2 linked regions of the Acidicapsa ligni genome follow. The main gene of each other region encodes a partner of the protein of the gene in region 2 in a complex. Links are inferred from orthologs where the notes say so. Each region holds a gene or a part of one and is shown on either strand. Other genes may lie near its edges. The genes, in order: OHL19_RS00265 and uvrB.

Evidence for each region.
Region 1: the proteins of uvrB (region 2) and OHL19_RS00265 are in contact, whole or in part, in a crystal structure (PDB 7EGT), measured with the Thermus thermophilus proteins. The link is inferred for Acidicapsa ligni from one-to-one orthologs. Residues at the interface, in WP_096411307.1 of Thermus thermophilus: Glu23, Leu25, Arg26, Asp27, Gly28, Glu29, Arg30, Phe31, Arg55, Glu326, Asp327, Phe328, Glu379, Ser382, Gln383, His398, Gly400, Arg401; in WP_096412145.1 of Thermus thermophilus: His654, Arg656, Phe657, Gln666, Asp668, Glu669, Lys680, Arg681, Leu682, Ser683, Lys685, Tyr686, Ala687.

What each region holds. Positions count from the first base shown.
Region 1 is NZ_JAGSYG010000001.1:51,668-62,317, forward strand. Bases 3,267-6,724 are described here. They hold OHL19_RS00265 (ATP-dependent helicase), read right to left. Parts: upstream 6,338-6,724; coding sequence 3,467-6,337; downstream 3,267-3,466. Other genes in these bases: OHL19_RS00260 (hypothetical protein), read right to left, coding at 3,267-3,359; OHL19_RS00270 (DUF971 domain-containing protein), read right to left, coding at 6,539-6,724. Outside these bases: OHL19_RS00240 (GDSL-type esterase/lipase family protein), read right to left, coding at 1-24; OHL19_RS00245 (hypothetical protein), read right to left, coding at 127-342; add (adenosine deaminase), read right to left, coding at 467-1,495; OHL19_RS00255 (amino acid permease), read right to left, coding at 1,501-3,012; more of OHL19_RS00260, read right to left, coding at 3,201-3,266; more of OHL19_RS00270, read right to left, coding at 6,725-6,979; OHL19_RS00275 (sulfite exporter TauE/SafE family protein), read right to left, coding at 7,029-7,889; OHL19_RS00280 (FKBP-type peptidyl-prolyl cis-trans isomerase), read left to right, coding at 8,002-8,811; OHL19_RS00285 (ATP-binding cassette domain-containing protein), read right to left, coding at 8,873-9,679; OHL19_RS00290 (amidase), read right to left, coding at 9,752-10,650. UniProt on the Escherichia coli protein: A helicase with DNA-dependent ATPase activity. Unwinds DNA duplexes with 3'-5' polarity. Translocates on single-stranded DNA with 3'-5' polarity. Initiates unwinding more efficiently from a nicked substrate than double-stranded DNA.
Region 2 is NZ_JAGSYG010000003.1:790,953-801,059, forward strand. The notes cover bases 2,720-5,634. They hold uvrB (excinuclease ABC subunit UvrB), read left to right. Parts: upstream 2,720-3,138; coding sequence 3,139-5,130; downstream 5,131-5,634. Other genes in these bases: OHL19_RS13600 (DUF1569 domain-containing protein), read right to left, coding at 2,720-2,721; OHL19_RS13610 (response regulator), read left to right, coding at 5,465-5,634. Also shown: OHL19_RS13595 (pyrrolo-quinoline quinone), read left to right, coding at 284-2,221; more of OHL19_RS13600, read right to left, coding at 2,248-2,719; more of OHL19_RS13610, read left to right, coding at 5,635-5,845; OHL19_RS13615 (ribosomal maturation YjgA family protein), read right to left, coding at 5,902-6,351; OHL19_RS13620 (hypothetical protein), read left to right, coding at 6,773-7,969; OHL19_RS13625 (heme lyase CcmF/NrfE family subunit), read left to right, coding at 8,437-10,107. UniProt on the Escherichia coli protein: The UvrABC repair system catalyzes the recognition and processing of DNA lesions. A damage recognition complex composed of 2 UvrA and 2 UvrB subunits scans DNA for abnormalities.

The sequences.
Region 1 (10,650 bases), on a different replicon or contig from region 2:
CCGAAATGTAATTGAGTCGCCCATGAAGGCGATCCTGGAATTTGCCTGAGAGCCACTGGAACATCCAGTGAATCCCACGGCAAGAAACAGCACTGCGCACCATGCGGCCCGCGATCGCAAGTATGACTATATCCCCATGCCAAATTCAGTAGTAGCATGCGAACCGGCGTTGGTATAGAAGTCGTACGGGGTACGATGATTGAACTTGTAGCGATTGCGCAACTCACGGCCGACAAACAGGCTGACTGCGGCGATGCCTAATCCGACCGACACCCACCCGATGGCGCGCAATGCGGCGTGGCTGTTGGATACGGTGAGGTCTTCTACTTCTTTCTCTGGCATGGGAACATGCCCTCCCTGCTATTGATAACTCAAATGATAACGCACATCAACCTACGACTGTCCAGCGGGATACTGCTCCATTTCGGTGTACTGAAGGTGTTCCCAGGGGAGCTATTGCTGGGCACTATAGCTGGGCAATCCGGGAGAGCCAGCGCTGCTTCGCTTCGGCGGGCAAAAAGCTCGACTGAAAGGAATTTGCGGCGAGCTGCTTTAGTTCTTCGCGGGTGAATCCCTGGATTTCATACGCCAGACGATACTCATTTTCGACCGAAGAGCCGAAGAAGGCCGGATCGTCGGAGTTGAGCGTAACCATCAGGCCCGCGTCCAGATATGCGCGCAAAGGATGCTCCGAAAACGATGGGCAGACGCCGGTACGCATATTCGAGCTGGGATTGAGTTCCAGCGGCGTCTGGCGCCTTCGCAGCTCGGCAATGAGCTCTGGATCGCGGATGGCCGACAGCGCGTGTCCCAGCCGCTCTGAGCCGATCGAGAGAGCCTCCCAGATGGCCTCGGGGCCGGTCGTTTCGCCTGCATGGTTGGTCAGGCGCAGACCGCTTGCCGCTGCCTCCGCGTACATCGCACGGAAGGGCTCCGAAGCCGCGACGCGCTCGTCGCCTCCGAGGCCGATTCCAATGATCGAAGGGTACTGCTGGCGCATCTTCGCCGCGAGACGGAAGACCCGCTCTGCCTCAGGCACGCTGAAGTGGCGAACTGCGTCGAAGATCCAATAAAGGGTGACACCGAAGTCACGCTCGCCACGTTCGCGGGCACGTTCCAGGCCGGCGAAGATCTTCTCGAAGAGTTGCGGATCGGCTGCATCCTCTTCTTTGCGCCAGAAATAAACCACCCCGACCGAGATATATACCTCCGCGTGGACGACGCCCTGCACGGCAAGCTGCTCGATCATGCGGTAGGCGGCCAGCTCGTACTCGTCCGCACCGCGAAGCCGCCGGGTGACCGCTTTGAAGGCCAGAAGGAAGCCAGAAAAGTCGGTGTATTGATACAGAGCTTCCGCGTCTTCGAGCGTCATTGGCTCGGCGTCGGTGCGCTGGCTCAGCTTCACCAGCGTGGCTGGCTCAATCGTGCCTTCCAGATGCAGATGCAGTTCTGCCTTGGGCAGCTTTTGGATGAAGTCCTGAAGATCGTACGTCATATCGACTAGCGTACCTTGGCGAACTCTGAGCGGTGACGGCTGTAGAAGAAATAGATTCCCAATCCGATGACAAGCCAGATAAAGAATCGGAACCAGGTGATGATGGGCAGGCCGCACATTAGCAAGATGCAGAAGAAAATGCTCAGTACCGGGATAACCGGACCACCCGGTACACGGAAGCCACGTCGGCGCTCAGGCTCGCGATAACGAAGCACCAGCACGCCGATGGACACCAGCATGAAAGCGAAGAGAGTACCGATGTTCGAGAGGTCGGCCAGCAGTTCGATATCGAAAAGCCCCGACGGGATGGCTACGAGAAATCCGGCGACCCACGTCGAGAAGGATGGCGTACGAAAGACCGGATGGACACGGCTGAAGATCCTGGGCAATAGACCGTCGCGAGACATTGAAAACCAGACGCGTGATTGCCCGAGCTGATACACCAACAGCGACGAAATCATGCCCATGAGTGCGCCGATCAGCACGACCAGCCGAATCCAATGCAGCGGATGCCCGCCGGGGAGATGCGAAAGCTTCTTGAGAGCGTTCACTACTGGGGCGGCATCGTCCACCATGGACTGCCAGGGAACCAGCCCGGTAAGGCAGATTGCCACCGCCAGGTACAGCACGGTACAGACAATCAGCGTTGTGATGATTCCAATCGGCAGATCGCGCTGGGGTTGCTTGCATTCCTCTGCGGCAGTCGAAACCGAATCAAAACCGATGTAGGTGAAAAAGATAATGGAGCCGCCGGTAAGAATTCCCGAGACGCCGTGGGGAGCGTAGGGATGCCAGTTGCCGGGATGAATGTAGCCGAGCGCGGCAAACACAAAGACGAGAATGGCCCCAATCTTGATGAGCACCATTGCGTTGTTTGCTTTCGCCGACTCCTGAATTCCCCGCACCAGCAGCACGGTAAGCAGCAGCACCACCAGGAAGGCGGGAATGTTGAAGCCAAAATGCCAGCCGGGATTGTAGAGGGTGTTGCCTTGCAGATCCGTCAGTCCGTCGGAGAGATAGGCCGGTGAGATCCACCGCGCGGAGGGATGGAGGCCGAACCAGTCCAGCAGGTCCACTACGTGCGCGGCAAAGCCAACACTGACCGTCATGTTTGACCCGGCATACTCCAGGATCAGATCCCAGCCGATGATCCACGCGACGAGTTCCCCCAGCGTCGCATACGCATAGGTGTAAGCGGAGCCGGCGATGGGAATCATGGAGGCGAGTTCAGCGTAGCAAAGGCCCGTCAGCCCGCAGACGAAGGCGACGAGAATCAGCGAAATGGCGATAGCAGGGCCTGCGCCGGGCCGACCGCCCAGTGCGGAGTGGTGCAAAAGAAAATCCGCGACGGGTATTTTGGACCAATCGGCGACACTGGCCTTGCTGCCGGAGATAGCGGTCCCTATGACCGTAAAAATCCCCGAACCGATCACAGCACCGATCCCAAGCGCGGTCAGCGACCAGGGGCCGAGGGTCTTTTTGAGGCAGTTTTCAGGATTCTCGGAATCCTTAATCAGCTTGTCGATGGACTTGCGGGAAAGCAGTTGGCTTGCCAGGGGGAACGCTCCTCAGCCCTGAAGTTCATCTTAAGATGCAACCGTGCACAAGTAAACATAGCTTGTAGTTCGCCCGAAATATAAACCAATCGAGTGAGGAGACGGTGGGTTTCCATAACCGCTCTGGAAACCCACTACCAACTAGCCGACTACTTCCGCTTAGCCTGTCCGCGTGCTGCTTTCTTGAGCTTCTGCTTGTTTTCGCCGCGTGCGCCGGTGCGGGGTGCCTTGGGAGCGGCCTTCTTACGTGCAGCCCGCTTGATCTTTTTCCGTTCGAGGACGTCTTCTACTGCCTTTGTGTTTGCCATGTTCTCTCTTTTCTTTTTTTGAATTTCCTGGGGTTCTGAATCTGTTCGAGTGCGGCCAATCCGGGTTCACCGGAGACTTTTCGGCGACGCCTGCACCGCGCAAAGGGCTATAGCTTCTCCAGTTGCGCGAACTTCTCGATCAGCTTCTTTACCCCAAATCGAGCAAAGTGTACTGTCAGTTTCGCATCTTCTCCGTCTCCTTCGCGGAGAATTACGGTTCCTTCGCCATATTTTCCATGGCGAACCCGACTTCCCTTCTTCAAACCAGCCGCTCCGGAGACCTCTGGAACCTCCAGTTTAGGCTTGGAAAAGCTGCTGCCGCCTGCTCGCCCACCAAAAAACTGGGCGATATTGTCGATAGAATCCGGCTCTTTTTCCGAAGATTTGCTTCCAGTGGTTGCAGCGGGCTTACGCTGCGGCGGCCAGACTGTGGGCTTATTAGGCGGATAAGGCGTCGCCTTGAGGTGGCCATATTTGCCTGCAGGCGCACGACCGGGAGCAGTCCCGGAGGCGCTGCCGCTCTGGTCTTCGTCTTCGTAACTGTAGTGGCCGCTTTCAAAATCGCTATTGCTGCCGCCGCCGCCATAACCGCTGCGATAGCCCGATCCGTATCCGCTACGCGAGCTCTCGCCCCCAAAAGGACGCCCAAGATTCTCGATCAGCCGCCCTGGAATCTCTTCCAGAAAGCGTGACGGCGTGCTGGCCTCTGGCGCGTCATTGCCGTAGCGTCGACGATACTGCGCCCGCGTAATGACCAGCGTATCCATTGCGCGGGTCATGCCGACATAGCAAAGCCTTCGCTCCTCTTCCAGACCATTGGGATCGGTCAGCGTGCGGGAATGCGGGAACAATCCCTCTTCAAGTCCGGTGAGAAAGACGAGCGGAAACTCCAGCCCCTTGGCCGCGTGCAGGCTCATCAGCGTGACGCGCGAGTCTTCATTGAACTTGTCCGTATCTGAAACCAGGGCCGCGTGATCGAGGAAGTCGCTCAGCGTCTCGCCACGCTCTTCCGCATCCTGCGCCGCGTTGGCCAGTTCCTTCAGGTTTTCTATTCGGCTCACAGCTTCGGGCGAACCCTCCTGCTCAAGCACGCGAATATACCCGCTGCGATCGATGATGAAGCGAATCAGCTCCGGCAGAGTTCCCCGATCGCCCGGCTTGCGAAAGGCCGCGTCATTGGCTGAATCAAAGTAACTCGCAGTACCGCCGGATGTAGCTGCTGCGGCTCGCCTTTCCGCAGTGCGGCGGGCAGAGATGGCGGCCTGCTTATCCTCATTGCTCTTGCTGAACGGCGAGAGCATGGCCAGATCGAAGGCAGGCGCTGCGGAACTCTCTCCAGCAGGTTCTACTTCGCCCTCGGCACCGAAATCAAAATTAGTACCTTCGCCGCCGTCCGCCTCGCCAAAGTCGAAGCTGGTGTTCTCTCCAAACGAGAAATCCGCATCCACCGCTGCCTCAGGCTCGGCCTCAGCGATATCTCCAGCACCAGCCAGATCTTCGGCTAATTTGCCCGCAAAATCGGGATCCAGAATCGCGCGCGCGTCGGTAATCAGGCGGCGAAATCCCTCAAGCGCAACGCATGCTCTTGCAGGAACAAGCTGGTTCTTGATTGCATGGCCAATTGCATCCCACGTCGAGATTCCTGTTTCGAGCGCCAGCCGCTCCAGCGTCTCCAGAGTCGTCTTGCCAATGCCCCGTGTCGGGACATTGACCACCCGCTGCAGGGCAACCGAATCATGCGGATTCTGCACCAGTTTGAGATAACTCAGCAGGTCGCGGATTTCCGCGCGCTCATAAAAGCTGAAGCCGCCGACCATGGTGTATTTGATCGCGTAACGGCGCAGCGCTTCCTCAACGAGACGTGATTGCGAATTGGTGCGATACAGCACCGCGCATTTTGGAACTTCCCTGCCAGGCGTCGTATCCGAACCCGCCTCGCGCAGATATTTGTTGATCCTGTCGGCAATAAAAAGCGCTTCGTTCTCGCCATCGGGAGCTTCGTAATAACCAACCATCGCTCCGCCGTCGCGTTCGGTCCAGAGAGTCTTGCCCTTGCGCTGAGCGTTGTTTGCTACCACGGCGCCTGCGGCTTCAAGAATCACCTGCGTGGACCGATAATTCTGCTCCAGGCGAATGATCTTCGCATTGGGAAAATCCTGCTCAAACTCCAGGATGTTGCGAATGTCGGCGCCGCGCCAGCTATAGATGCTCTGGTCCTCATCGCCAACGGCGCACACATTTTTGCGCTCACCCGCGAGCATCTTCATCAACTCATATTGCGGACGATTCGTATCCTGATATTCGTCCACCAGAAGGTATTTGTAGCGACGCTGGTAGCGTTCGCGAACTTCGCTCGAAGACTTCAGCAGACGCACTGTTTCAAGCAGCAGATCGTCGAAGTCCAACGCGTTGTTCTTCTGCATCTCCTTGCGATAGCTCTCGTAGATATGCGCGATGCGCTCGCTGCCCGGGTCGGTGGAACCGAGGTAGTACTCCTGCGGATCGATCATGTGGCTTTTGGCCCACGAAATCCGACCGAGTACGGTGCGCGGCGTAAGCTGCTTCGTATCCAGCCCCATGCGCTTCATGATCGCCTTGACGATCGACTGCTGATCATTTTCGTCATAAATGGCGAAAGTGCGCGTCAGGCCCTCGCCGTTGATGCGCAGGGCTTCTATATCGCGCCGCAGAATCCTGACGCAGAGCGAGTGGAAGGTCGCAATCGTCGGCTTGGTTAACGCTCCGTGGCCGAGCAGCTTGTCAATGCGCTCACCCATCTCCTTTGAAGCCTTGTTGGTAAAGGTCACAGCAAGGATCGAGTCCGGAGCGGCACCCTTCTCCTGGATCAGGTAAGCGATGCGGTAGGTGATCACGCGCGTCTTGCCCGACCCAGCTCCAGCCAGAATCAGCACCGGGCCATCTACGGTTTCGACGGCGGCACGCTGTTCAGGATTCAGTTGGTCTATTTGAAGCTGCAAAGCAGTAGTACCCGGCGGGAATGTGTCCTATACCAGTGTACCGTTGCTGTGCCCTTGCATGTCCGTTGACTGCTTGCCTGCTAAATAAACGGAAGATGCCGGATGTTCTGGTTCGGATATTCAGGACCGGATATTCAGGTCGAGAACTTCTGGTTCGATGGGCCTTCGCGTCATGTCCTGGATTCGTTAACCCTTTAGGGATTAGCTGGTTCCTTTGCAAACCGGGCACTGGCAATTTCGGCGGAGAAAATCCCAGGAGTAGATGCCGCTGCTGTGGCCATCCTGCCAGTTGAACTGAATGGCATAACGGCCCACGGCATGGGCGCTTGCGGGGCGCGCCGGGGCTTCGAACATTTGCAATACCTGGGCCGGTTTGGGCCTGGCCTGGCCTGGCTCCAGTCCAAGATTTTTTCGGTCTTCTACACAGCTCGCACAAGGACATGCATTACGCAGCCACTGAAAGCTCCAATGGCTGGTGTGTCCGTCGGCCCAATCGATTTCCATGCCGGTGCCTTCGGTCTTCAACACACGCACCTTGGCGGGCGTCAACGCATCACGCGAAAGCGCGGCAGCCCGCCGCTCTTCGCGATCCAGCCGCTCTTGTTCTTCCCTGGATAAAAAACGAATTCCTTCGTGACTCATATCTTTATTTTGCCTTAACGGAACAAAGCAGGGATGGCCTGCGTGAGGATCAGTGATTTCTCCAGAAGAAATAAGCCGCCATTCCCAACCCGATGAAAACGACAAGCCCGCGGAGAAAACGTGGGTTCATACGCTGCGAAATACGGGCAGAAAGATAGCCGCCGATAGCGCAGGTGACCATTGCAGCGAGGCAATAGCGCCACTCGACTTTACCGCTGAAGACAAACAAGATGCAGGCCATTCCATTGGCCATCGTGGTGGACACGACTTTCATGGCGTTCATCTCGTTCATGTCCTGAAAGCCGAAAAGCGACAGCAACGAAATGATCAGAAATCCCGCGCCCGCGCCGAAGTAGCCGACGTAGAAGCAGACGATAGTTGTTGCGCCAATCAACAGCCAAAGCCCACGAGGCTCGTCCGACGCAGCCTGCTGGTCCAAATTTTGGTCCAGATTTTGGCCTCGAAGCGTGGCACGCCTCTTCAGCCAGTTCATAACAGGCCCGCTCGCTGCGAAGATAAGCGCAGCCACCAGCAGCAACCACGGCACGAGATGAAGAAAGGTTGTCGCAGGAGTATTCAGCAGTACGATTGCGCCGGCAGAACCGCCGACTAATCCCGCAACCGACATCCGCACTGCGAGTTTTGAGTGCTTCTTAACATCATTCCAGTAGCCGGCTATCGAAGTGAGTTGTCCCGGCCAGAGAGCTACCGTGTTGGTGGCATTGGCTTGAATGGGACCTAAACCGACCGACAACATGGCAGGAAAACTGAGGAATGAGCCTCCCCCGGCGACAGCGTTCAGCGTTCCCGCAAGGAAGGAAGCAACGATCAGCCACGGGAGATGCCAGTCGATCGAGCGTAACTCGATCCAATGCCATGCAACGGAATTCGCGATGAAAATCAAAGACATCCAACTCCATTGTAACGATCGACCATAGCACCGTTATTCTGATTTACACGTTGCCTCCAATGAGCCTGTTACACTCCCGAGGAGTCCCAATTTTGGAGTGTCTGAAGCATCTATGAAACGAACCTTTGTGCTGTTCGCACTGACGGCTGCTCTTGCCGCCGCTCAAACCCCTACAACTCCTGCTCCCAAGAGCACGGCAAAGCCTGCAACTGCGGGCACAGTACACAAATCTGCGACTGGAAGCTCTGCGGTAAAGAGCTCTACTGCGGGCACCCGGACAGCGGGGGGCATTAAGCTGCCGCCGGGAATTCAGCCGGTTCACGGGTTGGTTCGGTCTGCCTTTGCCCTGCGCTACCAGGAGATCAAAATCGGTACCGGCGCTTTGGCTGAACCCAACAAGCTTTACAAGGTCGCTTACACCGGCTGGCTTGCTGCCGATGGCAAGAAGTTCGATTCCTCCTTGGATCATCCAGGCGCGGCGCCAATCCAGTTTCCACAGGGGCGCGGGCGGGTCATTCCCGGCTGGGATCAGGGCTTTGAGGGTATGAAGATCGGCGGCAAGCGCCGCTTGTTTATTCCCTACCAGCTCGCATACGGAACAATCGGCAGGCCGCCTGTGATTCCGGCCAAGTCCGATCTGATTTTTGATGTGGAGCTGGTGGCGGTAGACGATATGCCTACGCAGCCAATGATGCCCGGCGGACATCCGATGCCGAGGCGGCCCGGTATGCAGCCAGGCGCACCTCAGACTGCTCCTTCACCATCCACTCCGCCGACGACGGGTGCACCGGCAAAACCGGCAGACCCGGCTCAGCCTTCTTCAACCGCGCCTGCACCGGCACCGGCAACTCCGCCCGTATCGGCACCCGCATCCACACCAGCACCCGCGGATAAGCCCGCCAATCCGGCTCAGCCTAACTAACTGTTACTCGCGATTTTTGGCAGCTTAAATTTTTGGATAAGTTATGGGGCAGTTGCTGATTTTAGCGGCTGCCCCATAACTCATTTCCTGCTAACTCGGGTGTCGCCGCGAGAAGCTTTTGCGTGTAACTTTCGCGTGGATTTTTACATAGCTCTTCGGACTCGCCTACTTCGATCAGCCTGCCATGCTCCATTACTGCAATGCGCGTCGAGAGATAGCGCACCAGGGGCATCGAATGGCTGATAAACAGATAGGTCAAGCCGTGGTCGCGTTGCAGCATTCGCAGGAGATTGACAATCTGCGCTCCGACGCTCACATCGAGAGCCGAGACCGGCTCATCCAGCACGACAAACTTTGGCTTCAACGCGAGTGCACGGGCGATATTGATACGCTGCTTTTGTCCGCCGCTGAACTCATGCGGATAGCGGCCCAGAGCGGACTCATCCAATCCGACGGATGAGAGCAGTTCTTTGGCGGCTCGCAACAGAGCTGTCCGGCTGGTGCCCGCTCCGGCTTCACAGCCATGAATCACGAGTGGTTCGGTCACTATTTCCAGTACCTTCATACGCGGATTCAGTGCTGCTGAGGGGTCCTGAAAGACTGGCTGCATCTGCCTGCGCAGGCCTTGCGTACGATTGCCGCCGACTTCCACTCCGGCCACTCGGATGACTCCGCTGGTGGGCGCAACGAGTCCGAGGATCATCTTTGCCAGTGTGCTTTTGCCTGAGCCGGACTCGCCGACGAGACCGAGTGTCTCGCCAGCGGCAATCGTGAGGCTCACGTCTTTGACCACGAATCGGTCTTCCTGGCTCAGACCAATGCGACGCGGGTAGTTTCTGCTGACGGATTGAACTTCAACCAGGGCCATATGCGGATGGTAAATCCTCAGAATGAGGCATCAAGCGAGCGTTGCCTGTCTGGCTTTGGCCATTTGGCGCTGTCAGTCCAGTTTTGGATGCAGCTTATGAAAGCCTGTTGCGTCCTGATACGCGCGTCCAAAGGCGCATAACTTTGCATCCTGGTAGTGTCCGGCGAGAAAGGTGATACTTACCGGCGTATTCGGCCCACCGATATCATCCTCTTCTCCATCATCGGTCTTTGGTGGCTTGGGAGAATCTGCTCCGCGCAGGCCGTTCGGAAGGATAAGTGCTGGATGCCCAGTGAGGTTGGTAGTTACTAACTGTTCGCTGCCGGAAGATGTAACTACAATATCTACCTGTTCAAACACTTTTGATAGTTCACGGATAGCTAAAGTGCGTGCTCGATTGGCCTGAATGTATTCGACGGCGGGATAGAAGCGTGAGACGCGAAAAGCGTTGGGCCAATCTTCTTCTCCCTGCTCTGTCAGCAGACGATCGCGGCCGGTCATGGTGAGGTCATCGAATGCAGCTGCGGCTTCGGCGGTCAGGAGTGAGCTCATCGCGTCGTAGGGGAGATCTGGCAGTTCAACTGGAATGAGCTGCACGCCCATTTGACGCAGCTTTTCGACAGCGGCCAGATTGAAGTGCCGATCATACTCGCGCCTGGCATACGATACCAAGCGTGCAGCATTGTTATGTTCACGCTGCTTCTTTTGCTCTACCGTCTCATTGGCTTCAGCCGCGTCTGGTTTGAATGGCTTTGGCGGATCGAAATCTCCTTTGAAGTAACCGACTCGCAGGCTCTTCCAATCGAGATTTGCGTCCCAGTTGAAGGCTGCATTGCGTGTCGCCAGATCCTGCTCATCGGGGCCGTGGATGCTGTTCAATACGATGGCGCAATCCTCCACGCTTCGACAGATAGGGCCGAGCTTATCCATCGTCCAGCTCAAAGCCATCGCCCCTGTGCGGGGAACGAAGC
Region 2 (10,107 bases):
CCATGACGAGGCCCTGATGGGAAAGCTGGGTAGCTCGAATCACCACCTGCTTAAACCCTTCGTGAGTTGCAAGGACGGGCCTCTGATAATTTTCCTAAATTATGTCATCTGATCAGATGTAGTTTCGTCTAATTTTCCTGAGAATTATGTCCTCTGATGCAGATGTGATTTTGCCCTTGTCGCATAGGGGACGTTTGTCTTTTTTGTGCTGCAACTTCCCTATTTCTTTAGCACATGATCCTAACAATTGAATGTACAATTAGCGAAGATTTAACCAATAAACATGAAAATTGCCGCGAGTTCTCTCTCTTGTCTTCTGGCCGTTGGCGTGGTTCTCTGCCTCAACGGTTGTGGTTCGTTGAATCCCACTTTCCCTCTAGCCGCACCGGCTCAGATTTCTGTCTCTTCGACACGCGCCGCGCTGACGGTGTCACAGAGCTATTCAATTGCTGCGACTACGAAAGATCTATCGGGCGTGACATGGACAGCGACCGGGGGCGGCCTTTCTGCGGACACGAGTATGACGGGCAAAATGGTCACTTATACGGCGCCCGCCAAGGCTGGCATTTACACTGTGACCGCTGCCAATGTAAAGACTCCCTCGCAGACTGCTGCCATGACCGTATACGTTACGGATCTGGGCGGCGTTTACACCTACCATAATGATCTGGCGCGAGATGGTGTCAACAGCCAGGAATATGCGCTGACGACAACGACGGTGGCTTCCTCCTCCTTCGGAAAATTGTTCTCATGCCCTGTAGATGGCGCCGTCTATACACAGCCGTTGTGGGTTGCTAACCTTACTATCGGCAACGCGAAGCATAATGTGGCCTTCGTCGCTACACAGCACGATAGCGTGTATGCCTTTGATGCGGACGCCAGCCCGTGTCAACAACTTTGGATGGCTAGCCTGGTTGATACGAACCATGGTGGGAGCAGTGGGGAAACTGCTGTGAATTCGACCTTGCTGGGACAAGGGAACGGGGATATCGCTCCGGAGGTCGGCGTAACTGGAACACCTGTGATCGATCCATCCACGGGCACACTTTACGTGGTCTCTAAATCGATGAATTCTGCCTCAACTCTTTTTTATCAACGCATGCACGCGATCGACATTACGACAGGTAGCGAGAAATTCAGTGGGCCAGTCGATATTGGAGCTAATATCACTTTTCCAGGCACAGGGGATGGCGGGTCAACTGTGACGTTTAATGCGAAACAGGAAAACCAACGGCCTGGTCTCGCGCTCGTTAATGGAGTTGTATACGTTGCCTGGGCTGCGCACGAAGACGCGAATCCTTTCTATGGATGGTTAGTCGGATACAAGGCATCCGATCTGACGGTCGCAAGTATTTTGAATATAGACCCGAACGTAACGCAGGGTGGCATCTGGATGAGTGGTGGTGCGCCTTCAGCAGACGCGAACAATAACCTTTATCTGATCTCGGGGAATGGCGGGTTTGATGCAACCAGCACCAGTATGCCGAATAACGATTATGGCGACTCCTTCCTCAAGATATCGAATGGATTGACGGTTTCTTCCTATTTCACTCCTACGGATCAGGAGAGTGATGAAACGAATGACGCTGACTTTGGATCGGGTGGTTCGGCGGTGTTGGTGAATGTAGCTTCAGGAGCCTTGAGACACCTGGTAATCGGCGGAGGAAAAGATGGTTCGTTGTATCTTCTGAATGGCGATTCGATGGGGGGGCTTGGGGACACGAATGCCAGGCAGGTTATCAGCGTTGGCAGCGGAATTTTCTCCACTGGAGCTTTCTGGAATAACACGTACTATGTGGCTCCGCTCAATGGCTCAATGGTAGCTTATGCATTTGATCCATTCGCCAATCTTCTCAATCCGTCGGCGAGTACCAGGTCCTCCAACACCTATGGGTTCCCTGGCGCTACACCATCGGTTTCGGCATCAGGAGCTTCGAATGGAATCGTTTGGGCTTTGAACAGCAATAGCTACTGCACGAGCCAATCGAAATCCTGTGGGCCTGCAGTGCTTCATGCCTATGATGCTACAAACCTTGGTACGGAGTTGTGGAACAGTTCTACAACCAGTACGGATGCGGCGGGCAATGCTGTCAAATTTACGGTACCGACTATTGCCAATGGGCATGTTTATGTGGGGACTCGTGGCAACAACGCGGGTGGTGTAGACAGCACAACCAGTACTCCCGGGGAGTTGGATGTTTACGGAGTCACGACCGACTGATTTGAGGCGACATCTCCAGCTCGTTGTTAGAGGTTAAACTGCCGCAGGTGGTGGTCGAGGTGTTTATACATGCCTTTGCCCCACTCTTCGACTGAGAGCTTGCCAAAGAAAGCGTGGGGCGCTTGTGTGCAGGCTACGGGGCCTCCTTTTTGAAAGCGGTCTATCAGGAGGAGGAGGCGTTCGCGTTCTGCATTGAGATCGCGTTCCTCGCTGATGATGTAGGCCGGGACGGTTGGAGAATTCTTTCGCCACAGCTTGTCTCTTGAGAATTCGGACTTGAAGAGTGGGCCGATGAGTTTGCCGATGAAACTTCTTGGCTGGACGTTATCGCCGCAGGCGGTTTCCAAATTTAAGCAGCAATGTGCGAGCATCTGGGCTGCGTTCATTTTGCCCCAGAGACGTTCGCTAGTTGGAGTTATGGCTGCGAGGCGATGCTTGATTTCTTCTGCTGCCGAGGAATCATAGAGGCTTTTCATGCGCCACAGTTTACTGATCGGCATGGTCTGCGGGGAAGCTGATTTCTATTCGCGAAAATCATGCCATCCTGAGTGACGCGATGGCTTTGGGGCTTACCTTAAAGAATTTGACCTACCCCAGGGGGGCTATGTAGCTGTTTGCCGGTGTCCCTAAGGATGCCCCTTGCTATACCTGTTGCCCTGATAACTCAGGCATCCTTTTTCTGGGTGCGATGGGCATGTCAGACAGACGTGTCTGCCTGGTATTTCGGCTTTTGATTGGTTCTGACGGGGCTTTCATTGATTATGCGCGGTTGGGGGATAATTCTCTGCACGGTGTGGCTGCCGCATTGATCAAGTTTTGCTGGGGAATGGCAATGACCATGATCAGAAGTCGATTGTGGCCAATCCTGCAGAGGCTTTATTTCGCCTTATTTTCGCCTTGCTTGTATACTTAATTTTATGGACTTTCAGTTGGTTACGCCTTATCAGCCTAAGGGAGATCAACCTCGGGCTATCGATGAACTAGTGCAGGGTTTGGCGGCTGGGGAGAAGCACCAGGTGCTGCTGGGTGTGACTGGTTCAGGCAAGACTTTTACGATGGCCAAGGTCATTGAGGAGTTGAACCGTCCGGCGCTGATATTGGCGCATAACAAGACGCTGGCGGCGCAGTTATATAACGAGTTCAAGCAGTTCTTTCCGGGCAATGCGGTTGAGTATTTTGTCAGTTATTACGATTACTATCAGCCGGAAGCTTACATCCCTGCGGGGGACTTATATATCGAGAAGGAAGCTACGATCAATGAGGAGTTAGACAAGTTACGGCTTTCAGCTACGCGGTCGCTATTTGAACGGCGAGATTGCGTTATTGTCAGTTCGGTTAGCTGTATCTATGGTTTGGGCTCTCCTGAGGCTTATTACGGCATGTTGCTGCTGCTGGAGAAGGGGCAGCGGATTCATCGCAACGATATTGTACGGCGGCTGGTGGAGATACTTTACGAACGGAACGATGCGGACTTTCGCAGAGGCACTTTCCGGGTGCGGGGCGATGTTATCGAGGTCTTCCCTACTTATGATGAGAATGCTTTTCGGATTGAGTTATTCGGCGATGAGATTGAATCGCTATCGCAGATAGATCCGCTGTTTGGCACAGTGAAACAGAAGTATGCGCGGCTACCGATTTATCCCAAGAGCCACTATGTTGTGCAGCCGGAGCGCAAGGCGCAGGCGATTGAAACGATCGTGGCGGAGCTGACGGATTGGGAAGCGGAGTTGGAGAAGCAGGGGCGCATGGTGGAGGCGCAGCGGATTCATCAGCGGGTGCGGTTTGACCTGGAGATGATCAAGAGCATGGGTTACTGCCATGGGATTGAGAATTATTCGCGGCACTTTAGCGGGCGGCTGCCGGGTGAGGCTCCGCCGACGCTGCTGGATTATTTTCCGAGGGACTTTCTGCTGTTTGTGGATGAGTCGCATGTGACGATTCCGCAGGTGCATGGGATGTGGCATGGGGATCGAAGCCGGAAGGCGAACCTGGTGGATTATGGGTTTCGATTGCCGTCGGCGATGGATAACAGGCCGCTGAAGTTCGATGAGTTTGAGAACCGGATTCACCAGACGATTTATGTTTCGGCGACGCCGGGCCCGTTTGAGTTGACGAAGGCTGCGGGCGTGGTGGTGGAACAGGTGATTCGGCCTACGGGGTTGGTTGATCCGGAGATTGAGATCAGGCCGGTGAAGGGGCAGATTGACGATCTGTTGGGCGAGATTCGCGACCGGGCAAAGCGCAATGAGCGGGTGCTGGTGACGACGCTGACCAAGCGGATGTCTGAGGACCTGGCGGGGTATTACACAGAGGTTGGGGTGCGCTGCCGGTATATGCATTCGGAGATTGAGACGCTGGAGCGGATCAAGATTTTGGCGGGGCTGCGCAAAGGCGAATACGACGTGCTGGTGGGGATCAATCTGTTGCGCGAGGGATTGGATCTGCCGGAGGTTTCGCTGGTGGCGATTCTGGATGCGGATAAGGAAGGTTTTTTGCGCTCGACCGGAGCGCTGATTCAGACGATTGGACGTGCGGCGAGAAATGTCGAGGGGCGAGCGATTCTGTACGCGGACAAGATGACGGATTCGATGCGGCGGGCGATTGATGAGACGGATCGAAGACGGGAGATTCAGCGAGCTTATAACGAGGAGCATGGGATTGTGCCAACGTCGGTGTTGAGCAAGATGGACAATTCGCTGGCGTCGATTTTGAAGGCGGAGTATGGCGATCCGCTGGAAGAGGCGGCGGAAGGGATGCCGGAGTTTGCTTCTCAGGTTGAGTTGGACAAACACCTGGCGAAGATGGAAGTGGAGATGCGGGAGGCCGCGAAGAAGTTCGAGTTTGAGAAGGCGGCTCGGCTGCGGGATACGATCAAGGATTTGCGGGCCAAGGAGTTTCTTTTCGGGTAGTGTTTTCGGGCTGGGGGTGAGGCGAGTTCTGGAATGGGAGTGGTTACTCCCATCCTTCGCAAAAAGCGTGAAAGGATGGGACGCCCGAATTTTCTTTTGTTTTGGGAATTGTGTCGCTGCTCCAGGTGAAAGGGAGAACAATTTCCCTAAATTGTTGGAATACGGGCATCTTTGCGAACGAGAAGGGCATCTTAAGGTTGGTATAAAGCTTCTTTGCGGTCTATTACGGTTGTGATTACTGAAGCAACTGCTTATCGGATCGGGACATCTAATTTATTTAATGGTAAACACCAGAGGAATTCGATTATTACGTTTCATCCGGTTATCGGGACATATGGGGACAATTTTACTTGTAGATGACAATCCGCTTCGTGCGTCTCTGCGGAAATCAATTCTGGAGCGTGGTGGCGCAGGTGTGGCGCGGACTTCGGATGCGGCTGAGGCGCTCTGTTATATCGAAGTGCCCTCGCAAACGCAGAAACTTTCGCTGATTATTACCGGGCATACGACGGCTGGGATTTCGGGGCCTGAGTTTGTGGCAGAGTTGCGGATGCGGATGCCGAGGGTTGCGGTGCTGGTGTTGAGTTCGGTGGGAAATGTGGAATCGCAGTATGAGGGAATTTCCGGTGTAACGCATTCACAGGCAAATTCGCCGGATGAGCTTTGGCCGGTGGTAAACCAGATATTGCAGCGGGTGGAGAAGCAGTCCGCTTAAATATGTTTCTGCAAATTCGATAGATTGTGACGACGAGCAGATTGATTGCTCGTTTTTTATTTTCTTCTTTTCGATCTACCTCTCGACAATCGTGAGTTTGCTGCTCGGGCGGTGAGCCGGGCTGCTTGATCCACGATGGCGGTTATGGCGATTGCTGCCCAGTAGGCGAGGAAATGCCAGGGGGTGAAGACGCGGCCGAGGAGCAGTGCTCCGGCGAGGGTGAGGCGAAAGGCGTCAAGGCCGGGAGAGTGATAGAGGCGCGAGAGTTCGACGAGGGCGGCGAGGATCGAGGCGAGGATCGCGAGGGTCAACGGCGTTCGCTTTGGCTGGATGGTGGCGAAGAGCAGGTAGAGCATGGTGGCCCAGAGGACGGAGCCTCCGTATCTGACGATTAAAAACGGGAAGCCGAGTGGGACGAGGCGCAGAAACAGGCCGACCAGGATGGTGAGGACGGCCAGGATGAGGTAGATGCTTCTATGGGTGCGGCCGTCTCTATTCGTAGGCATATGTTGTTTGCGACAGTGCAGGTTACCTTTCTATATTTTGTTTCGATTGAACGATCATAGCGGTTTCCTGGTGGTGTTTTTAGATGCGGGCTTGTTGGGGAGCTTCTCGCGATATGGAATTTGGTGTGGTGGGTCAGGTTGGGATAATTGTTTTTTTTGTTCGGAGTAGGGGAAGGAGATTCCCTTCGGAATGACAAACAGAACTGCAAGGGCAACGACAAAGGCTAACAGCAGATTCCCTTCGGGAATGACAGCTAGAAAGGCAACGGCTAACGGCAGATTCTCTACGGGGATTGTAGACAGAAAGACAAGGGCATGTGGATTGCAGACGAGAGGCGTGTTTCTTGTTACTTATCTGACTCTTCATACGTCTTTGTTTCAGAACCTCTCAGCATTAGGTTCTTCTGCAGGAAAAGTGGACATGAGAATCAACGGGAACGCCTACATCTACGGTCTGACAATCTTCTCGGTGGTGTCCGTTGTTGCTCATTCCCAGATCGTTCCAAGCCAAGCGACAAATCATGAGATCAACCTCTGGCTGCGTGACGGGGATCCACGTATGGTCGCCTGGGGCGCAACCTTTGCCGCAAAGTCCGGTGATAAGGATGAGCTGCCTGTCTTGGCGGCCCTCGCGGAAAACTATGAGTCTGTCCCACGCCATGAGTATGACGCGCGTGGCAACTACATACCCAGAACTCCTGAACAGAAACAATATCTGGATTCTATGCAGGCTGTTCTTGACTCGATAATCCAACTCCATGGAGAGGTTTCCTGCGAAGCTGTTGTCGCGGTCGTACCGGACTTTCCAGCCCAGGCCCTCACGCTCCTCGCAACTATGCCAGAGCCTGAGCGCTCGCAATGTGCAGCCGATATCTATGAGACCCGGGATAAATCGGACCAACCTTATGATTGGCACCGCATCGCCCACCTGCAGATGATCCACATGGCCGCTGCCATCCTCGCACTGCACCCTCCGCCGGGCTTCACTGCCACTCTTCTCAACGAGGCTACCGTCATCCTGAAGATCAGCGTGACCGATGATGACCAGAAAGACAATGGACCGTTTTCCAGCGGAACGTGCGGAGATTCCTTTGGGCTTGTAGCAGCCCCGGGCTGGCCCCAGCCCTATACCTATGTTGTCGAACAGCACTGGAACAGCCAAGGACCGGCAGAAGGAATCCTCATTCCCGGAGAGCCCGCCATCACTGGGCGCCGTGCACTCAGCAACAGTTCTTGCTCCACTCTGCCAGGTTTTACGAGCGTGCAGAAGGTCTTGTTGGCGCGACAAGAGGCCAGCCTCTTACCCGGTGATCCCGGCCCTGGCACCTATCAGCACGACACGCTTCGCTATACCGGTCGGGCGAGCTTTCTCGCTTCCTTGTCAGTCATGATCACCCTCCATGAGGAACCATTCCAAAAACTCGCGGCAACTCTCGCCAGCAAGTCTTACCTGACGGCGACTGAGTCTGCGACTGTGATGCCCACGTTTGCAGTCGAAGTCGAAGATCAGAGAAAGAACCAAAGCCAGGCCCTCCAAATTCCTGAGTCTCTCGGTCCACATACGACTGTTGGCCCATACAAGCATGAGAGTGGATGGTTCCCGAGACAATTGGACTGAGCGTTTTCAGATTTGCAATTGGACTATATGCCTGCTTGAAGTTTCTCGGAAGTTGATGCTTCCTTATTTGTTATTCCTGAAAACGACGTTGTCCTAAAACGCTGATCTGATCTGTCAACCACGTACTCGGTATGCTCCTGTCCATCTTTGGGTGGAATGCAAGGGGCTTTTCTTTGCTTAGTATCAGGGTTGAGCTACTTTTTTGTGGTGGGTCGGATTTGGGGAATTGTGCTTCTGTTGGGAGTGGGAGAAGCAGATTCCCTTCGGGAATGACAGACAGAACTGCAACGGCAAATGCAAATGCAAGGGCAAAAGCAAGGGCGACGGCAGGAGCTTGGGACAGGAGCAAAGTTCTGAACTTCTATGCTGTATGCAAGTTGGGCCACTGTTTACTTTTTGTTGGGTTTTGTCTGGTGCTGGTGCTGGTGCGACAATCGTAGTAGATTGCGTGGGGTTATGGATTTCTTATGGCGGCATTTGGGGCGTTTGCTCTTCTAATTGCGTTGGTGCTGGCTGCTTATAACCTGGTGGCTGGTGGGGTTGCGCTGCGGTTGCTGGCGGTTGGCGGGCGGGCACGAATTGCGCCGGAGCGACTGGCGGAGACGGCTCGGCGGGCTGGTATTGCTGGTTTTTTTGCGATAATGGCGGCGGCGTTTGCGCTCGTTTGGTCGGTGTTTCACAACGACTTTACGATTGAGTACATTGTCGAGCACTCGAACCGTGCTTTGCCTGCGGCTTACAAGTTTGCTGCGTTGTGGAGTGGGCAGGAGGGTTCGCTCCTGCTCTGGGCTTCGCTGCTGGCGATCTATGGGTTTGTGCTGCGGGTGCGGCATCACTCGGATGTGAAGCTGCATGCTTATGCGGGGACGATTCTGGCCGGGGTGCAGGTCTTCTTTCTTCTGCTGCTGAACTTTGCTGCGCCGCCATTTTCCGGGGTGCGTGGGGGGATTGCGCCTCCGGATGGAAATGGGTTGAATCCTCTATTGCAGTATCCGGAGATGGTGATTCATCCGCCGATGCTGTACCTGGGGTATGTGGGATTTTCGGTGCCGTTTGCGTTTGCGCTGGGCGCGCTGATGATGCGGTATCCGGGTGAGAAGTGGATTCACATTACGCGGCGCTGGACGATGGCTACGTGGATGTTTCTGACGATCGGGATTTTCCTTGGAATGCACTGGGCGTATGCGGTGCTGGGCTGGGGCGGGTACTGGGGTTGGGATCCGGTGGAGAATGCTTCGCTGATGCCGTGGTTAACGGGTACGGCGTTTCTGCATTCGGTGATGATGCAGGAGAAGCGCGGAATGATGAAGAGCTGGAATGTCTGGCTCATCTTCGCGACGTTTCTGCTGACGCTGCTGGGGACGCTGCTTACGCGCGCGGGGCTGGTGAGTTCGGTGCATGCGTTTGCACAGTCTTCAATTGGCGACTGGTTTGTCGGGTTCATGGTGATTGTGCTGGCAGTTTGCTTGTTCACATACATTCTGCAGCGGGATCATTTGAAGAGCGAGCACCAGATGGAATCACTGGTCAGCCGCGAGTCGAGTTTTCTCTTCAACAATCTTGTGCTGCTGGCGGCCTGCTTCACGATTCTTTGGGGGACGCTGTTCCCGGTGCTTTCGGAGTATTTTGAAGGGACGAAGAAGACGGTTGCGGGGGCTTACTACTCGCATGTGGCGATTCCGATTGGGGTGTTTCTGCTGTTCCTGACCGGGGTTGGGCCGCTGCTGGCGTGGAGAGCTTCTTCGTTCAAGAGCCTGCGGAAGAACTTTGTGCTGCCGGGGATTGCGTTCCTGGCAACGGTGGTGGTGTGCATCGCTGCCGGGCTGAAGCCGTGGGCGGATGAGGGTATTTTTTATTCGACGATGACCTTTGCGCTGGGCGTGGCGGTGGCTACGGCGATCTGCTCGGAGTTTTTGCGCGGGGCGGGTGTGTTGCATCGGCAGACGGGTAAGAATTTCGCGGCTTCGACGGTGCTGCTGGTGCGCAGGAGTACGCGGAGATATGGCGGGTACATTGTTCACCTGGGGCTGGTGGTGATCTTTATCGGGTTCGCGGGATATGCCTTCAATCGCAGTGCGGAGAAGGAAATGGCGGTGGGCAGCAAGATGGAGATTGGCCCGTATACGCTGGTGAACCTG